Regions from separate parts of the Streptomyces sp. NPDC014891 genome, predicted to be linked through region 1. Evidence: riboswitches for the same ligand, from Rfam matches in the RefSeq annotation. Region 1 holds a riboswitch; the other holds the start of a gene.
What was found. Region 1 has a riboswitch for S-adenosylmethionine ahead of thrC (threonine synthase). Riboswitches for the same ligand answer to the same signal wherever they lie in the genome.

Region 1 (3,818 bases):
GACGCGGGCGGCGATGCCCGTGTGGTTCTTCTCCAGGTCCGCGATGACCTCGGCGAGGGTCGCGCCCTCGGCCTGGACCTCGGACTGCCCGCCCGTGTACGTGCGGAGGATGGTGGGGATGCGGACGTTCACGGCCATGTCTTCGTAACCTTTCAGTGGGCCTGGAGTGCGGACGGGCTCAGTGGGCGAGGCCGGCGTCGCGGAACGCGTCCAGGCTCGGGCGGATGGTGACGGTCGCCTGAGAGGTGTCGGCCACCGCGTCCAGGGTCTTGAGCCCGTCGCCGGTGTTGAGGACGACCGTGGTGAGGTTCGGGTCGATCAGGCCGTTCTCGACGAGCTTCCGCGTGACGCCGACGGTCACGCCGCCCGCGGTCTCGGCGAAGATGCCCTCGGTCTGCGCGAGGAGCTTGATCGCGTCCACGACCTGCTCGTCGTTCACGTCCTCCACGGCGCCGCCGGTGCGGCGGGCGATGTCGAGGACGTACGGGCCGTCGGCCGGGTTGCCGATCGCGAGGGACTTGGCGATCGTGTTCGGCTTCTGCGGGCGCACGACGTCGTGTCCGGCCTTGTAGGCCGCGGACACCGGGGAGCAGCCCTCGGCCTGGGCGCCGAAGATCTTGTAGGGCTTGTCCTCGACGAGGCCCAGCTTGATCAGCTCCTGGAGGCCCTTGTCGATCTTGGTGAGCTGGGAGCCGGAGGCGATCGGGATGACGAGCTGGTCGGGGATGACCCAGCCGAGCTGCTCGCAGATCTCGTACGCCAGCGTCTTGGAGCCCTCGCCGTAGTACGGGCGGAGGTTGACGTTGACGAAGCCCCAGCCCTCGCCCAGCGGGTCGCCGATGAGCTCGGAGCAGAAGCGGTTGACGTCGTCGTAGTTGCCCTCGATGGCGACGAGGTCACCGCCGTAGACACCGGCCATGACGACCTTGCCCTGCTCCAGGTCGTGCGGGATGAACACGCAGGAGCGGAAGCCGGCGCGGGCGGCGGCGGCGCCGACGGCGCCGGCCAGGTTGCCGGTGGAGGAGCAGGAGAGGGTGGTGAAGCCGAAGGCGCGAGCGGCCTCGATGGCCTGGGCGACGACCCGGTCCTTGAAGGAGTGGGTCGGGTTGCCGGAGTCGTCCTTGACGAAGAGCCTGCCGGGGGCGACGCCGATCTCGCGGGCGAGGTTGTCGGCCTGGACGAGCTTGGTCCAGCCCGGGTTCAGGTTCGGCTTGTCGGCGACGTCGGCGGGGACGGGCAGCAGCGGGGCGTAGCGCCAGATGTTGGCGGGGCCGGCCTCGATCTGCTTGCGCAGCGCCTCGGGGTCGCCGGTGGGGAGGTCGTAGGCCACTTCGAGCGGTCCGAAACAGAGTTCGCAGGCGAAGATCGGACCGAGCGGGAAGACTTCACCGCATTCGCGACAGGAGAGTCCCGACGCGGGACCGAGGTCGACCGAGGTGGCGGCGGGGGAAGCAGTCTGTACAGCCATGGAGGCGAGGCCCTTTCTCCTCATCTTTCCCATGACGAATTTTTCGCCATGAGACGGATTTGGCACCTTCCCTAGCCGGGGGCCTCGATGGAGTACGAGACGAACCGACTGGAGGGTTGCCGGGGCTTCAACGGGCCGTTTCCCTCTGCCCCTCTGGATGAGCGGTATTCGATTGTGAAGCGCGGTGGACTTTCGTTCCTGCGCTCCGACGCGGTCGGCACCCCGACGTGCATCGGGCATCCGCGTTGTTCAAGACTGTAACCGAAGGCCCGGACGCTTGGACCGGCCGTCCGAACCGCGAGATGGAGATCACGTGCTGGAAGAGGTGGAACGCTGGCTGGACCGGCGGTCCTGGTCCGTGGCGGACCGGCCGCTGGAGCGGATCCTCGCCGCCAAGCGGAACACGAAGGTCAGCGTCGTCCTGCCGGCGCTGAACGAGGAGGCGACGGTGGGGGACATCGTCGCCGTGATCCGGCGCGAGCTGATGTCGGAGGCGGTGCCGCTCGTCGACGAGCTGGTGGTGGTCGACTCGGGTTCCACGGACCGCACGGCGGAGGTGGCGGCCGCGGCCGGGGCGCGGGTGGTGGCGCGGGACGCGGTGCTCCCGCGGATACCGGCCGTGCCGGGCAAGGGCGAGGTGCTGTGGCGGTCGCTGATGGCGACGACCGGGGACGTGGTGTGCTTCGTCGACGCGGACCTGCGGGACTTCTCGGCGGACTTCGTGTCGGGGATCGTGGGTCCGCTCCTGACCGACCCGGACGTGGACTTCGTGAAGGCGATGTACGACCGCCCGTTCGGGGACACCCCGGGCCAGGGGGGCCGGGTGACGGAGCTGGTGGCCCGGCCGCTCCTCAATCTGCACTGGCCGCAGCTGGCCGGTTTCGTGCAGCCGCTGGGCGGCGAGTACGCGGCCCGGCGCTCCCTCCTCGAACGGCTCCCGTTCCCGGTGGGCTACGGGGTGGAGCTGGGTCTGCTCGTGGACGCCCTGCACACGGTGGGGCTCGACGCGCTCGCACAGGTGGACGTGGGGGTCCGCAAGCACCGGCACCAGGACGGTCTCGCGCTGGGCCGGATGGCGGCGGCGATCTACCGGACGGCGCAGCTGCGGCTCTCGCGGGGGCATCTGGTGCGGCCGCGGCTGACGCAGTTCGAGCGGGGCGAGAAGGGCTTCGAGCCGCGGACGTACGCGGTGGACACGGAGGAGCGGCCGCCGATGGCGGAGATCGCGGAGTACGCCCGGCGCCGCGTCGCCTGACCCCGCGGAGCCCCCGACCGACGCGCGGCCCCCGTGGCGCCGTCGCGCCGCCCGCCCCGCTGCCGCCGCCCCACGCCGCCCTGCCCGCGTGGCGAAACGCCCCATGATGATCCGTTTTGCATACATTCCTCTTTTATGCGCTTCAGACACCATCACCTGGGCAGGGGGCTCGCGGCCGCCGTGGCCGTCGGACTGGCGGCGGGCTCGCTCGCGTTCACCGCGGCGGGGCCGGCCGCCGCGGACGCCGTCGAACCGTTCGGCAAGCGGTACGACGCCTCCCTGTACGGCGACTTCACGATGACCGGCAACACGGTCATGGGCCGCCCGGGCCCGGACGGCGGCGGCACCTCGGTGACGCGGCGCACCGGCGCCGCCGGCCCGGGCGGCGGCCACGGCTCCAGCACCGCCCGGGTGCACGTCCCGGCGGGCGCCGAGGTGGCGTACGCCCGGCTCTTCTGGGGCGGCGACGACGGCACGTACCGGGCACCGGACGGCACGCGCCTGAAGCGCTGCGCCCCCACCGGCGCGGACGCCGGGCGCTCCCCCGGCGATCCCACGACGACCGCTCCGGTGATCAGGGTGGGCACGGGCGCGGCGACCCCGGTCTCGATCGACAGCATGGCGGCCGACCCGGCCGGCACCGACGGCCCGCACCACTACACGGGCGAGTCGGACGTGACGGCCGCCTTCGCGGGCACGACCGGGACGGACCGGCAGGTGACCGTCGGCAACATCTGGACGGCCGAGGGCCCGGGCTGCGAGGCGGGCTGGTCGCTCACCGTGGTCCACCGGTTCCCCGGCCCCGACCCCGTCCGCGCCCCCGAGCGGCGGAACGTGTACGTCTACGGCGGCCACGTCGTCCAGCGCCCGGGCTCCCCCGCGACCACGGTCACCGTGGACGGCTTCCGCCGGAGCGGCGGCGCGGCGCGGGCCGGCTTCGCCACGTACGCGGGCACCCTGAACCCCCCGGGCGACGCCCTCCACGTCGGCGGCGCCGGGATCCCCGGATCCCGCACGGGCGGGACCCACGGTGCCGGCGCCCCCCGCCGGGCCGACGGCCCGGGCGGCGGAGCGACGGCCCTCGCCCTGCCCGAG
Region 2 (3,818 bases), on a different contig from region 1:
CCGGCGTCGCCTATCTGGCCCATGTGGTGGGCTTCTCCGTCGGCTTCCTGTACGCCTGGGGGCGCTACCGGGGTGGGGATAGAGTGAAAGCCCCAACCGCGGCGACCGAGGGAGAAAGCCAGCCGTGATCACCGCGATCGTGCTCATCAAGACCAGCGTGGACCGCATCCCCGAGATCGCCGAGTCGATCGCCGCGCTCGACAGCGTCAGCGAGGTCTTCTCGGTGACCGGCACCTACGACCTGATCGCCATGGTCCGCGTCCCGCGCCACGACGACCTCGCCGACGTGATCCCCGGCAACATCAGCAAGATCCCGGGCGTCGAGGCCACCGACACGCACGTCGCCTTCCGCACCTACTCCCAGCACGACCTGGAGGCGGCCTTCGCCATCGGTCTGGAGTCCTGAGACGGGTCCGGGGCACGGGTGAAGGGGGCCTCCCGCCGGGGAGGCCCCCTTCACCCGTACGAGTGAGCGCTCAGCCGCGGTCCGGGACGCAGCGGCCGTCCTCGGTGCGGTACTTCCACTGGGCGCCGTCGCGGACGAGCTCCTTCACGGCGCCGACGAACCGCTCCACGTGCTCGTCCGGGGTACCGGCTCCGAAGCTCACCCGGATGGCGTTGAGGGACCTCTCCCCCGGTGCGGCCTCGGGGGCGCCGCACTCGCCCGGGTCCTGCGGGTCGCTGCCGAGCAGCGTGCGGACTAGCGGGTGGGCGCAGAAGAGGCCGTCGCGGACGCCGATGCCGTACTCGGCGGAGAGCGCGGCGGCGAAGTGCGAGCTGTTCCAGCCCTCCACGACGAAGGAGATGACGCCGACGCGCGGGGCGTCGTCGCCGAAGAGCGAGAGCACCCTGACCTCGGGCACCTCGGCCAGGCCCGCCCGGACCTTCGCGATCAGGTGGCGCTCGCGGGCGACGAGCTGGTCGAATCCGGCCTCGGTGAGGGCCTTGCAGGCGGAGGCGATGGAGTAGACGCCGATGACGTTCGGGGAGCCCGCCTCGTGCCGGGCCGCGGTGGTGTGCCACTCCACGTCCACACCGCCGTCGGCCCGGCGGGCCACCTTGCGGGAGGCCCCGCCGCCGGCGAGGTAGGGCTCGGAGTCCTGGAGCCAGTCGGCGCGGCCGGCGAGGACGCCGGAGCCGAAGGGCGCGTACAGCTTGTGCCCGGAGAAGGCGATCCAGTCCACGTCGAGGTCCTGGACGGAGACCGGGTGGTGCGGGGCCAGCTGGGCGGCGTCGAGCACGATCCGGGCGCCGTGGGCGTGCGCGGCGGCGGCGAGCTCCTTCACCGGCCACAGCTCGCCGGTGACGTTGGAGGCGCCGGTCACGCAGACCAGGGCGGGGTCGTAGGGGTCGCGGTCGGCGAGCGCCCGCTCCAGGGTGGCGACGGCCTGCCCGGGGGTGCGCGGCGCGTTGAGGTAGGTGACGCGGGCGTCCCTCCAGGGCAGCAGCGAGGCGTGGTGCTCGGTCTCGAAGACGAAGACCTGGCAGTCGGCCGGGAGGGTGGCGGCCAGCAGGTTCAGCGAGTCGGTGGTGGAACGGGTGAAGACGACCTGGTCGCCGGGGCGGCAGTCGAGGAACTCGGCGACGGTGGCGCGGCTGTTCTCGAAGAGGTCGGTGGAGAGCTGGGAGAGGTAGCCCGCGCCGCGGTGGACGCTGCCGTAGTAGGGGGCGTAGGCCGCGACGTCGTCCCAGACCCGCTGGAGGGCGGGCGCGCTGGCCGCGTAGTCGAGCGCCGCGTAGGTCACCTCGCCGCCGGTGACGAGGGGGACGGTGACGTCCCGGCCGAGCACGGGCAGCGGGGCGGCGCAGCAGGGGTCGGCGGGCCCGGCGGGCGCGGTCTCGACGAGGGTGGCGGCGGTGGCGGTGGCGGCGTCAGGGCGTGCGGACATGGCGGTATCTCCCGGCGGGCGGTGCGGAATGGCTTCGGTGGACCCGTACGCGGCCGGACACGGCGGGGTACGGGGTGTTGCCTCGGAGGACACGGGTGCACGGGGGAAGCCCGCGGTGCACGGGGTACGGAGAAGTGACCCTGATCCGACGATCCGAGGGTGAAGAAGGGGCGTAGTCGCCCTATCGCATTCGCTTGCTCACGGAAAAAGCTCCTCGAGAGACCAGGACCCCTGGTGTTCGAGGGGTCCGCGCTTGCCGTAGACCTCGCTGCCTACGACCTGGTCATCACCCGGGGCACCCCGCCACGGACGGAGGGTTGCCGGACAGCAAGCCGGGGCCAAAACGCTGTCACTCGTGACCTGTGGAGCATCCTGCCACATGATCGCCGAAGCGCAAGACCCCGGTCCGCATGGTGGACCGGGGTCAGGGGGACGGGATGCCGTCAGGCGTTGCTGGCGGCGACCCAGCGTTCCAGGGACCGGAGGGCCGCGCCGGAGTCGATGGACTCGGCCGCCCGCGCGATGCCCGCGGCCAGCCGCTCCGCCAGCGTGCCGGTGCCGGGCTCCAGGGCGGTGAGCGCCGCGGCCGCGTTGAGCAGCACGGCGTCCCGCACCGGACCGGTCTCGCCGGCGAGCAGGCGGCGGGCCACGTCGGCGTTGTACGAGGCGTCGGCGCCGCGCAGCGCCTCCAGGGGCACCAGGTCGATGCCGACGTCCCGCGGGTCGAAGCGCTCCTCGGCGACCGCGCCGTCGCGGACCACCCAGACCCGGGAGGTGGAGGTGGTGGTCAGCTCGTCGAGTCCGTCGTCGCCGCGGAAGACCAGGGCGGAGTTGCCGCGCTCGGCGAGGACCCCGGCCACGATGGGCGCCATCCGCGGGTCGGCGACCCCGACGGCCTGGGCCCGCACCTGGGCCGGGTTGGTCAGCGGGCCGAGGACGTTGAACGTGGTCCGGATGCCCAGCTGGCCGCGCGCGGCGGCGACGTGCCGCAGCGACGGGTGGAACTTCACGGCGAAGCAGATGGTGATGCCGGCCTCCTCGGCGACCTCGGCGACCCGCTGCGGGGTCAGGTTGAGGTTGATGCCGAGCTTCTCCAGGACGTCGGAGGAGCCGGAGGCGGAGGACGCGGCGCGGTTGCCGTGCTTGACGACCTTGGTGCCCGTGCCGGCGACCACGATCGAGGCCATCGTGGAGATGTTCACCGTCTTGGCGCCGTCGCCGCCGGTGCCGACGATGTCGACGGCGGGCCCCGGCACCTCGATCACGTTGGCGTGCGCGTACATGGTCCGTACGAGACCGGCGATCTCCTGCACGGTCTCGCCCTTGGCGCGCAGCGCGACCATGAAGCCGGCGATCTGCGCGTCGGTGGCCTCGCCGCTCATGATCAGGTCCATCGCCCAGGCGGTGTCGTCGGAGGACAGGTCCCTGCCGTCGAGGAGTCCGTTCAGCAGGACGGGCCAGGAGCGGCCCGCCGACGTAGGTCCTCCAGCGGGGGTCGCAGCGCTCATGGCAGCTCCTGGTCAGTACGTGACGGCTAGGGCTCCACCCTATCGACCCGCGGGGACGGCGAAGAGCCCCGTCCATCGAATGGACGGGGCTCTCACCGTGGCGACTTGTCGGAAGTCGGGAGTTCCGGGATCAGTGGTGGCCGTGGCCGCTCTGGATCTCCTTGTACTCCTCGACCGTGGGCTTGGCGACCTGGCTGTCGCCGCCGTAGTAGCCCTTGTTGAGCTTGATCCGGAGCTTCTCCACGCGCCCGATCTTGCGCTCCACGCCGTTCTCGTCGACGCCCGCCGGAAGCTCCGCGGCGTCGTACTGCTCGTGCGCGGTGAGGCGGTGCAGCTCGCCCTGGCTGAGCGGCTCGTGGATCTCGACGAACTCACCGTGCGGCAGGCGCTTGATGATGCCGGACTCGCGTCCGTGCAGCAC

Region 2: linked by a shared signal. The riboswitch ahead of ACF09E_RS24755 (aminotransferase class V-fold PLP-dependent enzyme) and the one ahead of thrC (threonine synthase) in region 1 are both predicted to bind S-adenosylmethionine.

What each region holds. Positions count from the first base shown of each region.
Region 1 is NZ_JBIBWF010000007.1:154,191-158,008, reverse strand. Features, by position in the region: gene ACF09E_RS21410 (MoaD/ThiS family protein) at 1-138, opposite strand, end outside; gene thrC (threonine synthase) at 179-1,492, opposite strand; SAM riboswitch class I at 1,486-1,632, opposite strand; gene ACF09E_RS21400 (glucosyl-3-phosphoglycerate synthase) at 1,782-2,723, shown strand; gene ACF09E_RS21395 (hypothetical protein) at 2,859-3,818, shown strand, end outside.
Region 2 is NZ_JBIBWF010000009.1:29,580-33,397, reverse strand. Features, by position in the region: gene ACF09E_RS24765 (rhomboid family intramembrane serine protease) at 1-128, shown strand, start outside; gene ACF09E_RS24760 (Lrp/AsnC family transcriptional regulator) at 125-406, shown strand; gene ACF09E_RS24755 (aminotransferase class V-fold PLP-dependent enzyme) at 477-1,889, opposite strand; SAM riboswitch class IV at 2,134-2,250, opposite strand; gene trpD (anthranilate phosphoribosyltransferase) at 2,333-3,397, opposite strand; gene ACF09E_RS24745 (cytochrome bc complex cytochrome b subunit) at 3,528-3,818, opposite strand, start outside.